3 regions of the Streptomyces sp. IBSBF 3136 genome follow, and region 3 is predicted to be linked to each of the others. Evidence: riboswitches for the same ligand, from Rfam matches in the RefSeq annotation. Region 3 holds a riboswitch; each other region holds the start of a gene.
The links. Region 3 has a riboswitch for cyclic di-AMP ahead of V7E45_RS32305 (C40 family peptidase). Riboswitches for the same ligand answer to the same signal wherever they lie in the genome.

Region 1: linked by a shared signal. The riboswitch ahead of V7E45_RS14665 (C40 family peptidase) and the one ahead of V7E45_RS32305 (C40 family peptidase) in region 3 are both predicted to bind cyclic di-AMP.
Region 2: linked by a shared signal. The riboswitch ahead of V7E45_RS07170 (M23 family metallopeptidase) and the one ahead of V7E45_RS32305 (C40 family peptidase) in region 3 are both predicted to bind cyclic di-AMP.

What each region holds. Positions count from the first base shown of each region.
Region 1 covers NZ_JAJSZC010000055.1:17,402-24,750, forward strand. Annotated here, with positions in the region: gene pcrA (DNA helicase PcrA) at 1-1,010, opposite strand, end outside; cyclic di-AMP (ydaO/yuaA leader) riboswitch at 1,295-1,462, shown strand; gene V7E45_RS14665 (C40 family peptidase) at 1,471-2,574, shown strand; gene V7E45_RS14670 (tellurite resistance/C4-dicarboxylate transporter family protein) at 2,690-3,658, shown strand; gene V7E45_RS14675 (hypothetical protein) at 3,662-4,015, opposite strand; gene V7E45_RS14680 (C40 family peptidase) at 4,432-5,499, shown strand; gene V7E45_RS14685 (response regulator transcription factor) at 5,518-6,246, opposite strand; gene V7E45_RS14690 (ATP-binding protein) at 6,243-7,349, opposite strand, start outside.
Region 2 covers NZ_JAJSZC010000021.1:5,719-13,067, reverse strand. Annotated here, with positions in the region: gene V7E45_RS07195 (aspartate aminotransferase family protein) at 1-1,171, shown strand, start outside; gene V7E45_RS07190 (helix-turn-helix domain-containing protein) at 1,245-1,856, shown strand; gene V7E45_RS07185 (DUF6126 family protein) at 1,853-1,975, shown strand; gene V7E45_RS07180 (tyrosine-protein phosphatase) at 1,982-2,779, opposite strand; gene V7E45_RS07175 (alpha-galactosidase) at 2,953-5,049, shown strand; cyclic di-AMP (ydaO/yuaA leader) riboswitch at 5,365-5,522, shown strand; gene V7E45_RS07170 (M23 family metallopeptidase) at 5,527-6,486, shown strand; gene V7E45_RS07165 (SGNH/GDSL hydrolase family protein) at 6,736-7,349, shown strand, end outside.
Region 3 covers NZ_JAJSZC010000214.1:2,304-9,652, forward strand. Annotated here, with positions in the region: gene bioB (biotin synthase BioB) at 1-1,017, opposite strand, end outside; gene V7E45_RS32285 (8-amino-7-oxononanoate synthase) at 1,165-2,292, shown strand; gene V7E45_RS32290 (DUF397 domain-containing protein) at 2,403-2,627, opposite strand; gene V7E45_RS32295 (helix-turn-helix domain-containing protein) at 2,637-3,497, opposite strand; gene V7E45_RS32300 (ATP-binding protein) at 3,710-4,168, shown strand; gene V7E45_RS32305 (C40 family peptidase) at 4,575-5,048, opposite strand; cyclic di-AMP (ydaO/yuaA leader) riboswitch at 5,052-5,181, opposite strand; gene V7E45_RS32310 (hypothetical protein) at 5,615-5,923, opposite strand; gene V7E45_RS32315 (ATP-dependent Clp protease proteolytic subunit) at 5,931-6,566, opposite strand; gene V7E45_RS32320 (HAD family hydrolase) at 6,800-7,349, shown strand, end outside.

The sequences.
Region 1 (7,349 bases), on a different contig from region 3:
CCGCGGAAGGCGTAGATCGACTGGTCCGCGTCACCGACCACGCAGAGTTCGGCGGGCGGCAGGTCGGCCTCGCTCGGCGGGACGTCCACCGGGTGCTCCGCGGTCCCGACGAGTTCGCGCACCAGCGCGTACTGGGCGTGGTTGGTGTCCTGGTACTCGTCGACCAGGACGTGCCGGAAGCGGCGGCGGTAGTGCTCGGCGACGTCCGGGAAGGCGCGCAGCAGGTTGACCGTCGTCATGATCAGGTCGTCGAAGTCGAGCGCGTTGGCCTCGCGCAGCCGCGACTGGTAGAGCGCGTACGCCTGGGCGAGGGTCTTCTCGAAGCCGTCGGTGGCCTGGGCGGCGAAGTCCTCCTCGTCGATCAGCTCGTTCTTGAGGTTGCTGATCTTGGCGCTGAAGGACTTGGGCGGGAAGCGCTTGGGGTCGAGGTCGAGGTCCCGGCAGACCAGGGCCATCAGGCGCTTGCTGTCGGCGGCGTCGTAGATCGAGAAGGACGAGGTGAAGCCGAGCCTCTTCGACTCGCGGCGCAGGATCCGCACGCACGCGCTGTGGAAGGTCATGACCCACATCGCGTTCGCGCGCGGGCCGACGAGCTGCTCCACGCGCTCCTTCATCTCGCCCGCGGCCTTGTTGGTGAAGGTGATCGCGAGGATCTGGCCGGGGTGCACCTGCCGCTCGGCGAGCAGGTGGGCGATGCGGTGGGTGAGCACCCGGGTCTTGCCCGAGCCGGCGCCGGCGACGATGAGCAGCGGTGAGCCGGCGTGGACGACGGCCGCGCGCTGGTTCTCGTTCAGCCCGTCGAGGAGCGCGGCCGCGTCGAGCGCGGGGCGGGGGGCGCCGTCACGGTAGTGGGCGTCACGGTCCGGCGGCACGTCGAACTTCCCGCCGAACAGATCGTCCGGAACGGGCTCCGGCGCGTGATCGTCCTCGGGCGGCGGCGGGTGTTCCTCCTCGTGCCCACGAGGGGCCTGGAGGTCCGCCAGGAAGCTGTCGTCAAAGAGGCTGCTCATCGCTCTACGAGTCTAGGGCGCCGCACCGACAACCGGTCCCCGCCCCTGAAACCCGGCCCGCGCGGGGTTCGCAACCGGACACGACGCACCGCGGCCGGTCCTCACGCCGCGGGGGCCGACATGGCCCTCACGCTGCGAAAGCGCCCTGTCACACCGGTGTGAAACATGGGCCAGGTCACGGAAATGTATCGGACATAAGGCACACCAACCTTCACAGGAGTCACACGAGTTGGCTAGGTTGCCGTCAGGCCGCACGCACCCCTTCCGGCGAACGTCGCCGGGCGTCGTGGCCTCCGCCGAGTCCGGTGCGCCTCACGCGGCCGGAGCCGGGGACCCACCGATCCCGGGGTGAATCGGCCGACTCCCGACCGGGACGACGCCGTAGGGCAACCCTTCCGAACCACCCGCCCGAACCCGACAGCTAACCCGGTAGGCGGCACGTTGGAAGGAGTCGCCACCCTTGGCGTCGCACCGCAAGCCGCGGCCCGGCGGAAGTGGACCGGGTCTGCGCACCCCCGCTCTCGCCACCGCCGCGTTCACCTCCGTGGCCGTCCTGTCCCAGACGGCCGAGGCGGCCCCCGTCGACGACGGCAGGCCGAGCGTGGAGGAGATCGAGAAGAAGATCGACGAGTTCTACCGGCGGGCCGAGTCGCCGGCCGCGCCGTCCGAGGACACCCAGGAACGGACCGGACGGCAGTGGGGCCGGCTGGACTCACTGCGCGGGAAAGCGGCGTTCAGCGACGGCCCGCAGGAGCCGGAGCGGGACCAGCGCCCGCCCGACTACTTCCACCAGACCCGGCTGATGGACCGGCTGGCCTCGACGGTGAAGAAGCGCCAGGAGACCGCCAGGAGCACCGAGACCGACGCCGAGGCCCCGGTTCCGGGCCCCCCGGCGCACGCCCCCGAGCGCGCCGGAGCCGCCGGCCGGCGGCAGGAGGCCGCCCCCGCGGCCGCACCGGCGTACGACCCGAAGACCGCCAAGGCGGCCGTCCAGCACAAGCTCGCCGCCGCCCGCGGACTGCTGGCCCGGCTGACCGCCCCGGCGGAGCCGCCGCCGGCCCCGGCCCTGGCTCCGACAACGGCCCCGGCACCTGCCCCGGCTGCGCCCCTGGCCCAGGCCCAGGCCCCGACACCGGCCGAGGCCGGACCGCGCGGGCCGCGGGAGGCCGCGGCACCGTCGTACGGGACGTCCCCGGGCGGGCGTGCCACCAGGGCCGGCCTGGCGATCGCGTTCGCCCGCGCCCAGATCGGCAAGCCGTACGTGAACGGGGCCAGCGGGCCCGGCTCCTACGACTGCGCCGGTCTCACCCGGGCCGCCTGGAAGGCCGCCGGTGTCATCCTGCCGCGCACCGCCCGTGCCCAGGCCGCCCTGGGCACGACGGTCCCGCTCGCCGACGCGCGCCCCGGTGACCTGGTCTTCTTCCACGAAGACCTGAGCCATGTGGGCCTGTGCACGGGGGACGGGACGATGATCCACGCGCCGGGGCCCGGCGCGTACGTCCGCGAGGAGTCCGTCCAGCACGGCGGCGACCGGGTCGTCCACAGCGTGGTCCGGCCCGCCTGACGCGCGTCCGCGCGTCCGGACGCCCGGATGCGCGGACGTACCGTCGTCGTCTTTTCGAGCCCCACGCGCGCGTGGCCTCGCCGTGCGGCTCGCGCGGCTCCCTAGCATCTGGATCATGCCCGGCATCTCAGGTCTGCGCGCGTGGTGGGCGGAGCGTCCGCCGGCGGCGGGCGCCGCCGTCCTGGCGACCGGCATCGTCTCGATCGCCCTCCACATGACGGGCCACGAGACGGTGTCCCGGGTCTTCCTCTGGCTCGGCTGCCTCGCCTGGCTGGCGCTGGCCGCCGACTTCTGCGCCCGGCTGGTGTGGCGGCGGCAGCGCTGGCTGGCCGACGCGGGGACTCCGGGCTCGATCACCGCCGTGGCCGCCACGACGGTGCTCGGCACCCGCCTGTCGGCGCTCGGCAGCCAGACGCCGGCCGAGGAGTTCCTGGCGCTGGCGGCGCTGCTCTGGCCGGTGCTGCTGTTCCTGGTCGTACGGCGCTGGGAGCGGCGCATGCCGGGAGCGGTGTTCCTGTGCTGCGTGGGCACCGAGGGACTCGCGGTGCTTGCGGCCACCCTGGCCGCGGCCGAGAGCACGGCGTGGCTCGCGCATGCCGCGCTGGTGCTGTTCTGGCTGGGTCTGGTGCTCTACTGCGTCGCCCTGCCGCGCTTCGACCCCCGGCAGTTGTGGCAGGGGGCCGGGGACCAGTGGATCGCGGGCGGGGCGCTCGCCATCTCGGCACTGGCCGGTGCGAGGCTGCTCGCCGCCGACAGCGCGCGGCTGTACCTGTGGAACGACGACGACGAGGGGGTGCTGCGCGACATGACGGGCGCGCTGCTCGTCCTGAGTCTGGCCTGGTACGCCGTGCTGCTGGTGGCCGAGGTGGCCCGGCCGCGGCCGGCCTACGACGTGCGGCGGTGGGCGACGGTGTTCCCGCAGGGGATGACCGCCGCGGCCGTGCTGTCGGGCGCGACCGTCCTGGACGTCCCGTGGCTGCGTAGCCTGGGGCAGGTGCTGATGTGGGTGGCGGTGGCCGCGTGGCTCGCGGTCGCGGTGGGCGCGGTCCTCGACGCCCGGGCCGGGATCAGCGCCCGGCTCTGAGCGTCACGTCCACAGCACGGCGATGAAGATGTTCGCCGTGGTCAGCAGGCCGACCAGGCCGAAGACGCGCTTGTCCACCTTCTCCTCGTCGCGCTGCACGTAGACCAGCCCGAGGATCACGATGAGCAGGGCCAGCTTCACGCCGATCTTGAAGGTGTTGACGTGGTGGCCGTCGGCCTCGTTGAGCCCGACCAGGGCCACGCCGGTGACCAGCATGGTGAAGGCGCCGTGCAGCATCCCGGGGACGAAGCGCGCCGTGCCCCGGCCCATCGCCTTCATCTGGGTGAGGAAACCACCGAGCAGTGCGGCGATGCCGATGATGTGCAGGCCGACGAGGAGATGGATGAGTACGTCCATGAGCCCGGAGCCTAATGAGGGCTCCCCGACCGGCTGTCACCGGGCCCTGTGTGACAGCCGGCGCCTCTTGCATATATGCGCCCCATAGCACCCCAGCACTCCCTGGTGTCCCGCATTCCGCGCATCGGTCACCACGCTACGTGAAGACGACGACTCCGGCACGGCGATACGGTCACTTACGGTCACGTTTCGATCCGTCGGCGCCAGTTCCGTACTCCGCGTTACCAACCTGTCACAGACGGGCCTAGCGTCCTCCCCCAGGTGACCGGCACCCCACCGCCGCCCGGGCCAGGGGCGGCCGCCGGTCGCCGCGCCGAGAAAGGCCCGGCGGTGGCCCGCTCCCCCTGTGCGGGCCATCGCCGGTCGCCTCGATCGCCCCAGACGCAGCAGTCCCACGAAAGGTCGTGACGGTCCAGGTGGCAGCGCACCGCAAGCCCCGACAGCGCTCGCTCGGCGGCAGCACCGCCCGTACGGCCGTCACCCTCGCCCTCGCGGGCGCGGCCACCGCCGCGGTGTTCGACGGCACCGGCAGCGCCGCCCCGGAACTGACCGCGGCGCAGGTGAAGGCCAAGGTGGACAAGCTGTACCAGCAGGCGGAGGCCGCCACCGAGACCTACGACGGGGCCAAGGAGAAGGCCGGCGCGGCCCAGCGACGGCTGAACTCGCTGCGGGACGAGACCGCGCGCAAGCAGCAGAAGCTCGACTCGGCCCGCGACGCGCTGGGGTCCTTCGCCGCGGCGCAGTACCGCGAGGGCGGCATCGACCCCGCCTGGCAGCTCGCCCTCTCCAGCGACCCCGACCGGTACCTGGACGGCGCCGCGTTCGCGGAGCGGGCCGGCGCCCAGCGGGCCGGGGCGGTGGCCCGGGTGCGCGAGCAACTGCGGGAGGTCGAGCAGTTGCGCGGGGCCGCCCGCGGCGAGCTGACGGCGCTGCGGTCGCGGCAGGCGGAACTGAGGCGGCAGAAGCGGACCATCACGGAGAAGCTGGCGCAGGCGCGCCGGCTGCTGGCGCGGCTCACTCCGCGGGAACGGGCGCAGGTGACCGGGGACGGCGGAGCGCCGCGGCATGCCACACGGTCCACCCCGGACGCCCGGCCGCCGCTGGACGAGCCGGGATCGACCGCCTCCGCCCCGGACTCCCGCGCCGCGGCGGCCGTCGCCTATGCCTACCGGAAGCTCGGCAGCCCGTACGTGTGGGGCGCGACCGGCCCGGACGCCTTCGACTGCTCGGGCCTGGCCCTGGCCGCCTACCACTCCGCCGGGGTCTCGCTCCCCCGCACCACCTACGCCCAGATCAACGCCGGCCGGCGGGTCTCCCGCGCCGAACTGCGACCGGGCGACCTGGTGTTCTTCTACTCCGGCATCAGCCACGTCGGCATCTACGTGGGCAACGGGCAGATGATCCACGCCCCGAACCCGTCGGCGCCGGTCCGCCTGGCCCCCATCGACCAGATGCCGTTCGCCGGGGCGACCCGGGTGGCCTGAGGCCGGCCGGTACTGCGGTCAGACCAGGCGGCGGGCGGTGGCCCAGCGGGTCAGCTCGTGCCGGTTGGACAGCTGGAGCTTGCGCAGGACCGCCGAGACGTGCGACTCGACCGTCTTCACCGAGATGAACAGCTGCTTGGCGATCTCCTTGTACGCGTAGCCGCGGGCGATCAGGCGCAGCACCTCCCGTTCGCGCTGGGTGAGGCGGTCCAGGTCCTCGTCGACCGGCGGGGCGTCGGTGGAGGCGAAGGCGTCCAGGACGAACCCGGCCAGCCGCGGCGAGAAGACGGCGTCGCCCTCCTGCACCCGGAAGATCGAGTCGATCAGGTCGGTGCCCGTGATGGTCTTGGTGACATAACCGCGGGCTCCGCCGCGGATCACCCCGATCACGTCCTCGGCGGCGTCCGACACGGACAGCGCGAGGAAGCGGACCGGCGCCTCGGCGGCCGACATCAACGCGGCGCACCGGCGCAGCACTTCGACCCCGCCGCCGCCCGGCAGGTGGACGTCGAGGAGGACCACCTCGGGCCGGGTCGCCGTGATGACCGTGACCGCCTGGTCGACGTCCGCGGCCTCGCCGACCACCTCCACACCGGTCTGGGCGGTCTGCCCGATCTCGGCCTGGACGCCGGTGCGGAACATCCGGTGGTCGTCCACGAGCACCACGCGCACGTGCCGCTCCTCCGCGCCGGACCCGGCCCGCTCCGCCGCCCCCGCCGTACCGTTCGCCTCGGTCGCGTCGCTCATGACGTCCTCTCCACCCTCTCCATCTCCAGCTCGACCTCCGTGCCGCCGCCCGGCACCGCCCGCAGCCGGGCCGTGCCGCCGTTGCGTTCCATACGGCCGATGATCGATTCTCTGACGCCCATGCGGTCGGCGGGTATCGAGTCGAGATCGAAGCCCGGACCGCGGTCGCGGACGGACACGAAGACCGTCTTCCCCTCGACCTCGGCGTAGACCTGCACGGCGCCGCCGTCGCCACCGTACTTGGCGGCGTTCACCATCGCCTCGCGCGCGGCCTGCATCTGCGCGGCGGTCCTCTCGTCGAGCGGGCAGTCCCCGACCACCACCACCTCGATGGGCACGCCGTGCTTGTCCTCGACCTCGGCCGCGTTGCGCCGCACCGCCTCGGCGACCGTGTCCGGCTCGTCGTCCTCGTCCTTGCCGGTGCCCTCCGGTTTGTACAGCCAGGTGCGCAGGTCCCGCTCCTGGGCCCGGGCCAGTCGGCGCACCTCGCCCGCGTTGTCGGCGTTGCGCTGGATCAGGGTGAGGGTGTGCAGCACGGAGTCGTGGACGTGGGCGGCGACCTCGGCGCGCTCCTGGGCGCGGATGCGCATCAGGCGTTCCTCGGACAGGTCCTGGGTCATGCGGACGAGATAGGGGCCGGCGAGCAGCGTGATGCCGACCAGGACGGCGAGCGCGGCCTGCAGGACCGCGCCGAGGTGGGCGGCCGAGCCCTGCATGACGAAGATGGCGGAGACACCGGCGGTGACCAGCAGGACGCCGACGCCCGCGCGCAGCAGGGTGAGCGTGCGCCGCCGGCTGCCCACCTCGACCCAGCGGGCCCGGCGGGCGTTGTCCGCCTGGCGCCAGACTAGGGCGACACCGGCCGCGACCAGGACGGCGGGCAGCAGGTACGCCTTGGCGCCCCGGGTCAGGTTGACGCTCCCCACGAACACCATCGACACGATGACCATGAGGAGCAGGGCGACGATCTGGCCCTTGTCCGGCTTGCGGGCGACCAGTCTTCGGCGGCCGTCGGGCGAGGTCTCGGTGCCGACCAGCGACTGCGACTTCTGGTCGCCGACGCCACCGACGCCGAGCGGCACGAAGAACCAGAACGCGGCGTA
Region 2 (7,349 bases), on a different contig from region 3:
CCGGCACCACCCGGTCGTCCGCAAGGCGCTGCACGACGTCCTCGACGCGGGCCTCGCCGACCTCACCCGCTTCGACTGCCAGCCGCTGCCCGGACTGCTCGCCGAGCGGCTGCTCGCGCACAGCCCGCACCTGGACCGGGTGTTCTTCGGCAACAGCGGCACCGAGGCGGTCGAGACGGCCCTGAAGTTCGCCCGCTACGCCACCGGGAGGCCGCGGATCCTCTACTGCGACCACGCCTTCCACGGCCTGACCACCGGCTCCCTGTCGGTCAACGGCGAGGACGGCTTCCGCGACGGCTTCGCCCCGCTGCTGCCCGACACCGCCGTACCCCTCGGCGATCTCGACGCCCTGGCGCGGGAACTGAGGAAGGGCGACGTCGCCGCGCTGATCGTGGAGCCGATCCAGGGCAAGGGCGTGCACGAGGCACCGCCCGGCTACCTGCGGGCCGCCCAGGACCTGCTGCACCGGCACAAGGCCCTGCTCATCGCCGACGAGGTGCAGACCGGCCTCGGCCGCACCGGCGACTTCTACGCCTACCAGCACGAGGACGGCGTCGAACCGGACCTGGTGTGCGTGGCGAAGGCGCTGTCCGGCGGCTACGTCCCGGTCGGCGCGACCCTCGGCAGGGACTGGATCTTCCGGAAGGTCTACTCGTCGATGGACCGGGTGCTGGTGCACTCGGCGAGCTTCGGGGCCAACGCCCAGGCGATGGCGGCCGGGCTCGCCGTGCTGTCGGTCATGGAGAACGAGCAGATCGTCGCCGGGGTGCGGCGCACGGGTGACCTGCTGAAGTCCCGGCTCAGCGCGCTGATCGACCGCTACGAGCTGCTCGCCGACGTGCGCGGTCGCGGCCTGATGATCGGCATCGAGTTCGGCAGGCCCTCGTCGCTGAAGCTGCGGGGGCGCTGGACCATGCTGCAGGCCGCGCGCAAGGGCCTGTTCGCCCAGATGGTCGTCGTACCGCTGCTGCAACGGCACCGGATCCTCACCCAGGTCTCCGGCGACCACCTGGAGGTGATCAAGCTCATCCCGCCGCTGGTCGTCGACGAGGCGGACGTGGACCGGTTCGTGACGGCCTTCACCGCGGTGATGGACGACGCGCACAGCGGCGGCGGCCTGATGTGGGACTTCGGCAAGACCCTGATCAAACAGGCGGTGGCCAACCGCTGACGTGCGGGTCCGGGGCTTTTGCCTCTGAGGCAATAAATTTGCCGCAGAGGCAAAAGTCCGGCTCAATGGAGACATGAACGCTCCCGAGCCGGGGCCCGGGGACGAGCTGCCCGCCGTCGCCCCACAGCTCCGCGCCCTGCGCAGGCGCGCCGGCCTCACCCTGGAGGCCGCCGCCCGGTCCGCCGGGCTCTCGCCCGCCCATCTGTCCCGCCTGGAGACGGGGCAGCGCCAGCCCTCGCTGCCGATGCTGCTCGCGCTCGCCCGTACCTACGGTACGACCGTCTCGGAGCTGCTCGGCGAGACGGTCGCCGAACGCGACTCGATCGTACGCGCCGCCGACATGGAACCGACCCACGCGGGCGGCTGGACCTACTTCCAGGCCGGGTCGTCCAGGCGCGGCATGCAGGCGCTGCGGGTCCGGGTGCCGTACGGCACCCAGGGCGACATCGTGCGCGTCCATCCCGGCGAGGAGTGGCTCCACGTCCTCAAGGGGCGGCTCAGGCTGCGGCTGGGTGACACCGCGCATCTGCTCGCGCCCGGTGACAGCGCGCACTTCGACTCGCTCACCCCGCACCGGCTCGCCGCCGAGGACCACGACGGCGTGGAGCTGCTGTTCGTCCACACCCTGCTGCAGAGCCCCACGGCCACGCTGTGCCTGGGCCACCCGACTGGAGAGTTGCCATGAGCGACTTCGAGGAGAAGTTCCCCCGCTCGCTGTGGATCCGGCTGATCATCTACATCGCCGTCGGCCACCTCTTCGCCGCGTTCCTCTACCTGCTGTTCGCGATCGGCGCCAAGAGCTGAGCGGCGTCAGTCCACGAGCCGCTCGCGCAGCCGCTCCCGGGCCCCGGGGGTGAGCCGCAGCCCCTGCTCGAAGTAGGTGTCGAGGTCGCCCCAGGTCTCCTCGATGCTCTCGAAGGCCGCCGACAGGTACTCGGCGCGCGCGTCGAAGAGAGGGCTGAGCAGCTCCATGACCTCGGGCGTGTACGCGGTGTCCGGGTTGCCGGCGCGGCGCACCTTGTAGCGGCGGTGCTTGGCGTTGGATTCCAGGTAGTCCGCGATGACCGCCTCGCGCTCCACGCCCACGGCGAGGAGCGTGACGGCTATGGAGATGCCCGCGCGGTCCTTCCCGGCCGCGCAGTGCATCAGCGCGGGCACACTGTCCTCGGCCAGCGCGTGCAGCACCCGGGAGTGCTCGGCGGTGCGCTGGGTGACGATCGCGCGGTACGAGGCGATCATCCGGGCCGCCCCCTTGCCGTCCGCCAGGATCGAGCGGAGCTGGTCGAGGTCGCCGTTGCGGACCATCTTCCAGAACTCGGCGCCGTCCGCCGGGTCGCTCAGCGGCAGGTTCACATTGCGCACGCCGGGCAGCTCGACGTCCGGGCCCTCCAGCCGCTGGTCGGCGGCGTTGCGGAAGTCGAAGATCGTGTGCAGGCCCAGGGAGCCGAGGAAGGCCGCGTCCTCGGCGGTGGCGTGCGCGAGGTGGCCGCTGCGGAACAGCACCCCCTGCCGCACCCGCCGCCCGTCCACGGTCGGCAGCCCGCCCACGTCACGGAAGTTGCGTACGGCGGCCAGCTCCGGCTCGGTCGACGGGACCTGCTGCGTCACGGGGGCTCCTTTGCGGCTCGCTCCCGCCGGCGCGGCTCGGCGACGGGCACTGCGTCGACGATACGACATCGATTTCCTCGGGCAATGAGTTGTCCACAGGCGTTGCCAGCGGGGGCCACCCGACCTGATGATGTTCGCACTTGAGCGGATCTGTTGGCACCTGTGAGGTCTCGATGGTGGACATCGCCGAAAACGGTCGTACGTGGCTCCTCTCGGGGCCCACCAGCAGCTATGCCCTGCATCTCACCGGGGCGGACGAGCTGCTGCACCTGCACTGGGGGCCACGGATCGCGCTCGCGGACGCCGAGGAGCTGGCGGAGCGCCCGCTGCCCGGCTACTGGCCCTTCGAGTCCCCGCTCGACGGCCACGAGGAGTACCCCGTCGAGGGCGGCCCCCGCTTCGTCCGCCCCGCCCTGTCCGTGCGCACCGGTGAACGACGCGGCACCGAATGGCGCTTCGTGTCCTACGAGACCGGGCCCGACCCCGACACCGGCGCCGGCACCGACGAGCTGCGGCTGCGCTTCGACGACGACGGCGTGGCGATCACCCTGCACCACCGGATGCGCGGGGACGTGGTGGAACGCTGGGTGACCGTGGCCAACGGCGGGGACGCGCGCGTGGAGCTGCTGCGGGCCGACGCCGCCACCTGGACCCTGCCGGAGCGCGAGGGCTGGCGGCTGTCCCAGCTGCACGGCCGCTGGGCCGCCGAGTCCCTGCTCACCACCGCCCCCCTCACCTACGGCGAGAAGGTCATCGGCAGCCGCCGCGGCCACACCGGCCACCAGCACCTGCCCTGGGTCGCGCTGGACACCGACGCGACCGAGGAGCGCGGCGAGGTGTACGGCTGCGCGCTCGGCTGGTCCGGCTCCTGGCGGATCGCCGTCGCGCAACTCCCCGACGCGCGCGTGCAGATCACCGGCGGCGCCGGCTGGGACGACTCGGGGCTGCTGCTCCTGGAGCCGGGGGAGTCGTACACCACACCCGTCTTCGCCGGCCTGTGGAGCGACGGCGGCTTCGGCGGTGCCAGCCGCACCTGGCACGCCTACCAGCGGGACCACGTGATCCCGGACGCCGCGCGGGACCGGCCGGTGCTGTTCAACTCCTGGGAGGCGACCGGCTTCGGCATCTCGGAGGACCAGCAGGCCGCCCTCGCCCGGCACGCCGCCGACATCGGCGTCGAACTGTTCGTCGTGGACGACGGCTGGTTCGGCGCCCGCACCGGCGACCGGGCCGGGCTAGGCGACTGGACGCCCAACCCCGACCGCTTCCCGCACGGGCTGAAGCCTTTGGCGGACCAGGTGCACGGCCTCGGCATGCAGTTCGGCATCTGGGTCGAGCCCGAGATGGTCAACGCCGACAGCGACCTCTACCGGGCCCACCCCGACTGGGTGCAGTACCAGGCGGGGCGCAGGCGGACGGAGCTGCGCAACCAACTGGTGCTCAACCTCGCCCGCGAGGACGTCCAGGAGTACCTGTGGGGACAGCTGGACGCCCTGCTGTCCAGCGCCCCGATCGACTACGTGAAGTGGGACTTCAACCGCTGCTTCACCGACGCCGGCTGGCCCGGGGAGCCGTATCCGCAGCGCCTGTGGACCGACCACGTCCGCGCCTTCTACGCGCTGCTGGACCGGTTGCGCGCCGCCCACCCCCGGGTCGCCTTCGAGTCCTGCTCGGGTGGCGGCGGCCGGATCGACCTCGGTGTGCTCAGCCGCACCGACCAGGTGTGGACCTCCGACAACACCGACCCGCTCGACCGGCTCGCCATCCAGCACGGCTTCAGCCAGATCCATCCCGCGCGGGTGATGGCGGCCTGGGTCACCGACAGCCCGAACACCCAGCTCAACGGCCGGGTCAGCTCGCTGCGGTTCCGCTTCGTCAGCGCGATGGCCGGGGTGCTCGGCGTCGGCGGCGACCTCACCGGGTGGACCGGCGAGGAGCTGGCCGAGGCCCGCCGGTGGGTGGAGCTCTACAAGGAGATACGCCCGGTCGTCCAGCGGGGCGAGCTGTACCGGCTGCTGCCCCCGGCGGGCGGGCAGAGCGCCGTCCAGTACGTCCTCGGGGACGAGTCGGTCGTCCTCGCCTGCCTCCAGGCGCAGCACTACGGCGAGCCGGTACCGGCGCTGCGGCTGCGTGGACTCGACCCCACCGCATCGTACGAATGCCGCGAAACGGGCGAAGTGTATCGGGGTGCGGTCCTGTTGCACCACGGCCTGCGCACCGGCCTCAAGGGCGACCTGGACGCCACCGTCCTCCGGCTGCGCCGCGTCTAGCCTGCCTGCCCGCCTGTCCGAATCGCCGTATTCCTCCAACTCGATCCGGATTGGCGGAGGGTGGCGGACGGGGGCGTGAGGAGCGTCATAGCCGTGACCCAGTGTGGCGCGTCATGTGCACGTAATTCCGGTGCGGACGAGGGAATTCGACACGACGCGCCGTCCGGAATTCACACAGAGTGACCGTACTTTCCCGAATTGGATCATCTGGGGGGCTCCTGCCGAGACCAGGTTGCTTGTCCGGCCACGTCCCGCTCGCTTACGTTCGCCACCAATCCGGACGGAACGCCGAATCCTGCCGCCGCCCGGAGTCCCCACACACATGACCCGTGTTCGGCAGGAGCGGGGGACCCCTCAGGTACGACTGCCTGTCCCGGTCTCCGGGGCACAGGCTCGGGGTGCAGCCGCGGTGAGCGGCCGGGCAGCTCCAGCCCGAACCCGACAGCTCACCTCGCAGGCGCCGGAGAGGAACGCGCCATGCCCGCGAAGGGTAAGCACCGACGCCCCAGGAACCGGCGTCTCAGCCGCTCCATCGCCGTCGCCGGAACCGGCGGTGCCGCACTGGCCCTGCCGCTCCTCGGGGCCACCGGAGCGCACGCCGCCACGCCGCAGACCGCTCCCGGCGGGTCGGCCCGGTCCCTGCCCGCCGTGCAGAACGCGGCCGCGGAGAAGGCCGCCGCGCAGACGGGCCAGGGCGCGCGCAGCTACACGGTGAGGACCGGGGACTGCCTGGCGAGGATCGCCGACGAGCAGCACGTCGAGGGCGGCTGGCAGCGGCTCTACCAGGACAACCGGCAGGCCGTCGGCGCGGACCCCGCGCTGATCCACCCGGGCCTGAAGCTGTCCCTCGGCGCGAAGGCGGACACGGCGCACACGGCGCACACCGAGTCCTCCGCGGCTTCGAGGACGTCCTCGCGTCCGCGGCCGGCCCCGTCCGCCCCGGCAGCGCAGCCGGCCCCCTCCGCCCCGGCCGCCCAAGCGGCTCCTGCGGCGCAGGCCGCCCCGGCCGAGCAGGCTGCTCCGGCCGCCGGCTACACCCTCCCGGTCACCGGCGGCACCATCGGCACCGGCTACCACGTGCCCGGCAGCATGTGGTCCAGCGGCCACCACACCGGCGTCGACTTCGTCGTGCCGACCGGCACCCCGGTCAAGGCGGTCGCCGCCGGCACCGTGGTCTCCGCCGGATGGGGCGGCGCCTACGGCAACCAGGTCGTCATCAAGCTCGGCGACGGCTACTACGCTCAGTACGGCCACCTCTCCCAGCTCTCCGTGTCGGCCGGCCAGACCGTGACGGCGGGTCAGCGGCTCGGACTGTCGGGCGCCACCGGCAACGTGACCGGCCCGCACCTGCACTTCGAGATCCGCACCACCCCGAACTACGGGTCGGACGTCGACCCGGTCGGCTACCTCCGCTCGCACGGCGTCCCCGTCGGCTGAGGAGCACCCCACGAACCATCTCCCTGACGCACCGAAGGCCGGCCCCCCGATCCCCGGGACCGGCCTTCGGTGTGTCCCGCACGAGCCCTGCTCGCGGTGTGTCGGGCCGCGGTGTATTCCCGCGTGCCGTCTGTCGGGGAAGTGGCTTATCTCACCGTCCGTCAACCCCGTATTACGGTCGCGTAGGTCACATAAAAAGGTGAATCATGGTCCGACGTGGCAGACGATTCGAAGAATGACAGCAGATCAGTGATCGGGTCGTACGTGGCGCTGGGGGACAGCTTCACCGAGGGCGTCGGCGACCCCGGCCCCGACGGGGCGTTCGTCGGCTGGGCGGACCGGTTCGCGGTCCTGCTCGCCGACCGGCGGCCCGAGGGCGACTTCGCGTACACGAACCTGGCCGTGCGCGGGAAGTTGCTCGACCAGATCGTGGCCGACCAGCTCCCGAAGGCCGTCGAACTGGCCCCGGACCTCGTCTCCTTCTGCGCGGGCGGCAACGACATCATCCGTCCCGGCACCGACCCGGACGAGGTGGCCGAGCGCTTCGAGCGCGCGCTGGCCCGGCTCGCCGGGGCCGCGGGCACGGTGCTGGTGACGACCGGCTTCGACACCCGGGGCGTCCCCGTCCTCAAGCACCTGCGCGGCAAGATCGCGACCTACAACGGGCACGTGCGCGCCATCGCCGACCGGTACGGCTGCCCCGTGCTCGACCTGTGGTCCCTGAAGTCCGTGCAGGACCGCAGGGCCTGGGACGGCGACCGGCTGCACCTGTCGCCCGAGGGGCACACCCGGGTGGCCCTGCGCGCCGGCCAGGCCCTCGGCCTGGAGATCCCGGCCGACCCGGAGCAGCCCTGGCCGCCGCT
Region 3 (7,349 bases):
CTGGCCGGCTGCCGCGCGGTGCTCCGGCAGGGTGACCTCGCCGGCGCCCTCCACCTCGAACCCGGCGTCCGCGATCATCTCGAGGTCGGCCTTGCCCGCCTGGCCCTCGCTGGTCAGGTAGTCGCCGAGGAAGATGGAGTTGGCCAGGTGCAGGGCGAGCGGCTGCATCGTGCGCAGGTGGACCTCGCGGCCGCCCGCGATGCGCACCTCCACGTCCGGGCAGACGAAGCGGACCATCGCGAGGATGCGCAGGCAGCGCTGCGGGGTGAGGTTCCACTCCTTGGCGAGCGGGGTCCCCTCGAACGGGATGAGGAAGTTCACCGGCACCGAGTCCGGGTCGAGTTCACGCAGCGAGAAGACGACGTCGACCAGGTCCTCGTCGGTCTCGCCCATGCCGGCGATCAGACCCGAGCAGGCGGACAGGCCGGCCGCGTGCGCCTTCTGCACCGTGTCCACCCGGTCGGCGTACGTGTGGGTGGTGGTGATCTCCTCGTAGGTGGCCTCGGAGGTGTTCAGGTTGTGGTTGTAGGCGTCGGCGCCGGCCTCGCGCAGCCGCTCGGCCTGGCCGTCGGAGAGCAGCCCGAGGCACGCGCACACCTCGACGCCCTCGTTCTGGTCCTTGATGGTCTTGATGGTCTCGGAGACCCGGTCCACGTCACGGTCCGTCGGCCCCCGGCCGCTGGCCACCAGGCAGACCCGCTTGGCCCCGCCGGCGAGACCCGCGGCCGCCGCCTGGGAAGCCTCGTCGGGCTTCAGCCAGGTGTACTTGAGGATGCCGGCGGTGGAGCCCAGCCGCTGCGAGCAGTAGGAGCAGTCCTCCGGACACAGGCCCGACTTCAGGTTGACCAGGTAGTTGAGTTTCACCCGTCGGCCGAACCACTGCCGGCGCACCTTCCCGGCCGCGGCCACCACGTCGAGCAGGTCGTCGTCGGAGGTGGCCAGCACGGCCAGAGCTTCCTCGCGGGTCGGCAGCTCGCGCCGAAGCCCCTTGTCCACCAGCGTGTTCAGCAGGTCCATGAGAGCCGATCCTGTCCTACGGGGCCGCTCCGGGCCAAGGAGAGTTTGCACAACAGTGGCAGTTCGACGTGTGGGTATCGCCACACCGTGGCCGGCCGGGCGTGCCGCTAATGTCTGTCCGCTACCTACAAAAGCCCCGGAGGACCCATGGCGTTCGGCTGGATCGACGAGCAGGCCGCGGCGCGGCGCCGCGCGGGACTCGTACGGACCCTGCGCCCGCGCCCCGCCGACTCGCCGCTGCTGGACCTGGCGAGCAACGACTACCTGGGCCTCGCGCACCACCCCGAGGTCACCGAGGGCGCGGCCGCCGCCGCCCGGACCTGGGGCGGCGGCTCCACCGGCTCCCGGCTGGTCACCGGCACCACCGAGCTGCACACGGAGCTGGAGCGCGAGCTCGCGGACTTCTGCGGCTTCGAGGCGGCGCTGGTCTTCTCCTCCGGATACGCCGCCAACCTGGCCGCGGTCACCGCGCTGGGCCCGCACGGGTCGCTCATCGTGTCCGACGCCGGCAACCACGCCTCGCTCATCGACGGCTGCCGGCTGGCCCGGGGCGCCACGCAGGTGGTCGGGCACGCCGACCCACGGGCCGTGGCCAAGGCGCTCGGCACGCACGAGGGCGATGCGATCGTCGTCTCCGACACCGTCTTCTCGGTCGACGGCGACGCGGCTCCGCTGGCCGCACTGGCCGAGGCGTGCCGGGAGCACGGCGCCGGTCTCGTGGTGGACGACGCCCACGGCCTCGGTGTGCTGGGCGACGGCGGGCAGGGCGCCCCGTACGTGGCCGGCCTGGCGGGCGCGCCGGACGTGGTGGTCACGGTCACGCTGTCCAAGTCGCTGGGCAGCCAGGGCGGTGCGGTGCTCGGCCCGGGCCGGGTGATCGACCACCTGGTCAACGCGGCCCGTACGTTCATCTTCGACACGGGTCTCGCCCCGGCCGCCGCGGGGGCGGCGCTGGCGGCGCTCCGGCTGCTGCGGCGCGAACCGGCGCGTGCCGCACGGGCCCGCGCGGTCGCCGCGGAACTGCACGCACGGCTGACCGCCGCGGGTCTGGAGGCGGTACGTCCGGACGCCGCGGTGGTCTCCGTGCGGGCTCCGTCCCCGGAGCAGGCGGTGCGCTGGGCGGCCGACTGCCGTACGGCAGGCCTGGCCGTGGGCTGCTTCCGTCCTCCTTCCGTGCCCGACGGCATCTCACGGCTGAGGCTGACCGCCCGCGCGGACCTGTCCGGGGCCGAGATCGAACGCGCTGTACGAGTGATCGGCGAAACACGACCATGAGTCGGCGTGACACGGCCGGGCATCGCGCGAGTGTGATCGGAACTGACCGATAAGCATCGGTCCGGGTCGGCAGGGATCGCTGAGGATCGGCCGACTGACAGGGGGCGGGCTCAGCGGAGCGTGGCCGTGAAGCCCGCCCAGCTTCCCGCGGAGAAGAGCAGTGCGGGCCCCGACGGGTTCTTTGAGTCGCGCACGGCGAGCAGTCCGGCCCAGGGGCCGCAGCGCGGCCGGGCCGTCTCCACGCAGTTGTTCGCTCCCGTGCTGTAGCTGCTGCGCAGCCAGCGCACGTCGTGCAGGTCGGTACTGGCAGGGACGTTCCGAGGCAGTGCTGACATGGTGCCTCCTTACGCGCCGTCACCTATTCCGGCGATGTATTCCAACGAGTCCTCGGGGGAAAGGGCGTGGATCCGAAGGGTGTCGAAGGCCTCCGAGTAGGCCCTGAGGTCTTCTTTCCGTTCCAGGTAGAGGCTACTCGTCAACTGGTCGAGAACAACCACATCCAGATCAGAAGTGCTCGGAAATGAGAAGATAACGAAAGGCCCGGTGAGGCCGACATGCGCCCCCGCGCCGAACGGCAGTACCTGGAGACGCACTTGGGGCAGTCGGGCGGCCTCCAGCAGCCGTTCCAGCTGCCGCGCCATCACCTCGGGGCCGCCGATCCCACGCCTGAGCACCGCCTCGTCCAGCACGGCGCTCAGCTCCAGCGGCGGATCGGCACGCAGTACGTCCTGCCTGGCCAGCCGCACCTCCACCAGCGCGTCCAGCCGCTCCTCGTCCACGCCGCCGACGACCGCGCGGGTCACGGCACGAGCGTATTCGGGCGTCTGCAGCAGGCCGGGAACCACCGTGGTCTCCAGGGTGCGCATCCTGCTCGCCTGTGACTCCAGGCTGATGAAGTCGCGGTAGGTGGGCGGCAGGATGCCGCGGTACGCGTGCCACCACCGGCTGCGGCCACCCGCCTCCTCGGCACCCGCCAGCATCAGCAGCAGCTCACGCCGTTGGCCCTCCCGCACCCCGTACGCGTCGAGGAGTAACCGCACATCGGCCGGTTTCACCCCGCTGGCGCCGGTCTCGATACGGCTCACCTTCGACTGGTGCCAGCCCACCAGACGGGCCGCCTCGCCGCTGGTGAACCCCGCCCCGGTGCGCAGCGTGCGCAGTTCGGCGCCCAGTTTGCGGCGCCGCACCGCGGGACCGTTCTGCATGGGGAACTCCTTACTCCTTCCGGGCCGCCCACATACGGTCTCGCGTCGCAGAGTTCACCGCTTTGAGCGACAGATATATGCATATCTTGGTGGATCGCTCCCCCGACCGGCCCGGTGATGGCAGTCTGGCGAAACAGCACCAGTCCGGGACCGTACTCGAACCATCCACTCCTCGTCGGACTGCGGTCCCGTGGGAAAGGGACGACCTCGCCATGGCAGACCATCTGGAAGCATCCGTCACTCTGCCGAGCGATCCCGCCTCGGTCTCCGCGGCGCGTTCCTACGTGATGGAGACCCTCGCGGAGTGGGGCCTGCCGCCGGACACCGACCTGGCCGACACCGTGCGGCTCATCGTCTCCGAACTCGCCACCAACGCCGTACAGCACACCTTCGGGCAGTCACCCACCTTCACGGTCGACATCGCGCTGGACCGTGACGAACACCTGCGCATGGGAGTCACGGACAGCCATCCACGCTTCCCGAAGAGACTGCCCGCCGCCGTCCAGCAGGACAACGGGCGCGGCATGGTCATCATCCGCTGGCTCACCGCGGAGTGCGGCGGCAAACTCCGTATCCGCCCCACACGCGAGGGCGGCAAGACAGTGTCCATCGAACTCCCCTGGAGCATCCCGGCCGAACCGGTCACCACTGCGGGCCGGCAGGAGCCGTAGCCCTGGGAGTCGAGTCCTCAGGAGGGCTACTTCGGCCTTCGGCGGAGGTGTTCGCTCGTTCAGGTGAATGTGCCGGGCAGCGGGGCCCGACGATGCCCCGGCGCTGTGTCCGAGGGGCCTCGGAACGGCCGCCGAGAGGCCCGGAACGGCCGTCGAGCGTCCTCGGGGCGGCCGCCGAGCGTAGGGGGCAGCCGGACGGTGCCGGACGCGCCGCAACTCGCCCTGTGGGCCCAGTGGGCCCCGCGGCGGGTCGCCCGAGGATCGGCCCGGCCAAGGCGCTGCCGCTCGCGCTGATCGTCCGGGCGCCCGCCCCGGGCCGCCCGCATGCTGCGGACGGGCACCGGGACGGCGCTGACGGCGCTCGGAGCGGCCCCGCAGCCGGAGTCGCTCCCGCGGTGAGCCGGAGTCAGCTGACCCGGCCGTACCAGACGCTCCTGGTCCAGATCTTCTCCAGGCGCACCACCGACCCGGTCCTCGGCGCGTGCCAGATCTTGTTCTTACCGGCGTAGATGCCCACGTGGTAGACGCTGGACCCCGAGTGGAAGAACACCAGGTCGCCGGCCTTACGGCTCTTGGCCGAGATGTGGTGCGTCTTGTTGTACTGCTGGGCCGCCGTACGAGGCAGCTTCTTGCCGGCCTTCTTGAACGAGTAGAGCGTCAGCCCGGAGCAGTCGAACCGCCGCGGCCCGGTGGCACCCCAGGCGTACGGGGCACCCTTCTTCGACGCGGCGATCTGCAGCGCCTTCGTCGCAAGCGTCGCGGCCGAGGCGTCGGTGGCGAGGCCCGGCACCGCGATCGAGCCGCCCACGGCGGCAAGCGTGAGGGCCGAGGCCGTACCGGCCCTGGCCATGAGCGACGGGACACGATTGAGCGCAGTCATGCGCAACCCTTCGTCAGCCGCCTGTGAAGGATGACCTGTCGGATTCGGGCTGGCGAAGTTGCCCGGCCGCGTTGCCGCGGCTTCACCCCAAGGGCTGCTCGGCACGACCGTCCGTCTGCGACGAACGTCCGTTCCGGCAACCCGACTTGCTCGGGTCCTCCACTCCTGCCGATCCACTCCTGTCGACCGGTCATCCGGGCGGCGGCAGGACTCGGCGTCCGCCCGGACCGCCCCGCCGCGGTGGCGGGGGCTTGTCGTCAGACACGGATCTTCACTCACAGGAGTCGGAAAATCCCAACGCAAACGGCAATTTGTGGCGTTACTCACCACTCACCCGTTCGGGTGGACAGAGCTGTGTTCGAGCAACCGTCAAAACCCGCACGTAGCCCCGGACCTGGGGCGGAGCAGCCTCGTGCGGGTCCGGAACCCCCCTGACGCGCAAGTCGGAAGGCCCGAAAAAAGCTTCGGAGATACGCCGGCCGGGGGTACGTCGTTCGGGCCGTTTCAAGCCGGGCTCGTACGGGCTGTCGACAACTGTGCCCGTACGGCCCGGAGATGTGTCCGGATCAGCCGACGCAGTCGGGCGGGAGCACGACGCGCGCGGTGCGGCGCTCGCCGTCGAGCACCCGCAGGGCGCGTGCCAGCGTGTCCCCGTGCAGCTCCGTCTCACCTCGTTGGTGCATCAGGGTCAGCGCGTCGCGCAGTTCGACCGCCTTGCGCACGAGGGCCTGCGCCGCGCGCAGCCCGCGGTAGGTGTCCCCGTCCTGCGCCGGGTTGATCCGGCCCAGCAGGTCCACGGCCTCCAGGTAACGGTCGATCAGCTCACCCTCGGCCCTGGTCAGCGCGGGCAGCGGCGGAAGTTCCGGTGGCAGCATCGGCGGCTCAGCCCGCGTGCCCGGCGCCGGGGGTGGCCCTGCGACTCGGGACGACACCGTCCACCAGGCCGTACGCCAGTGCGCCGGGCGCGTCGAGCACCATGTCCCGCTCCAGGTCCTGGTGCACCTGCTCGGCGGTGCGCCCGGTATGCCGGACGAGCATCTCCTCCGTCAGTTCGCGCGTACGGGCCAGTTCCGCCGCCTGGATCAGCAGGTCGCCGGTCTGCCCCCGGGCCGGTTCGCGAAGGGCCGGCTGCTCCAGGACGACCCGTGCGCCGGGCAGGGCGAACCGCTTGCCCGGTGTCCCGGCCGCGAGCAGCACGGCGGCGACCGACGCGGCCTGGCCCAGGCAGTAGGTCTGTACGTCGCAGGTGACGTACCGCAGCGTGTCGTAGACCGCCGTCATCGCGCCGAACGAGCCGCCGGGGCAGTTGAGGTAGAGCGTGATGTCCCGCTTCGGAGCAGCGTGTTCGAGCTGCATGAACTGGGCGATGACGTCGGTCGCCGCGGTGTCGTCGAGTGGCGTCCCCAGGAAGACGACCCGGCTCTCGAACAGCTTGCCGTAGGGGTCCAGCGTGCGTGGGCCCATGCCCGAGCGCTCGGTGAACTCCGGCAGCACGTGGCGGGCGGACGGTCGGGTCATGGACGTACCCCTCCTCGCGACAGGACCTCGGGCGGCCCTGCGTTCCGTAAAAAATGTACAGGACGTACAGAAATTCGGAAGGAGATCATGGCGACGCCTGGGAGCCGTCCGCCCTCCGTCCATGCCTCGGGCCGCCGCTGATACGGACCTGTCCGGGCGCTCCGGACGGAGCCGACGAAACGGTCCAACGGCTGTCCCGGGAACGTCGGTTCGCTCCCTGGCATGATCGACGGGTGACGGATGAACCTGCGCGGCCGGGCCGCATGAAGTGCGTCCTGCTCGACGTCGATGGCACGTTGATCGACGCGGTGAGCAACCAGCGCCGGGTCTGGGGAACCTGGGCGGAGCGGTACGGGCTGGATGTCGACGAGGTCTACCAGGTGGCTCTGCGGACGCGACCGATGGAGACGTTCGCCCAGGTCGCCGCCGACCGGGATCCGCGCGAGTGCCTGGCCGTGCTGCACGCGCTGGAGGACGAAGACGTCCGGTCCGGCGTCTACGCGGCCTTCGGGGGCGCGTCGGAACTGCTTCACGGCCTGCCGCCGGGCGTCTGGGCACTGGTGACCTCGAACTACGAGCACCGGGTGCGCGGCCGCTTCCTGCGGACGGGGTTGCCGGTGCCGAGCGTGATCGTGGACGCGGCCGCTGTGGAGGAGGGCAAGCCCTCTCCCGTCCCCTACCTGCTGGCCGCCGACCGGCTGGGAGCCGAGCCGGAAGACTGCCTGGTGATCGAGGACGCCCCGTCCGGAGTGAGGTCCGGGCTGCGCGCCGGGATGACGGTGT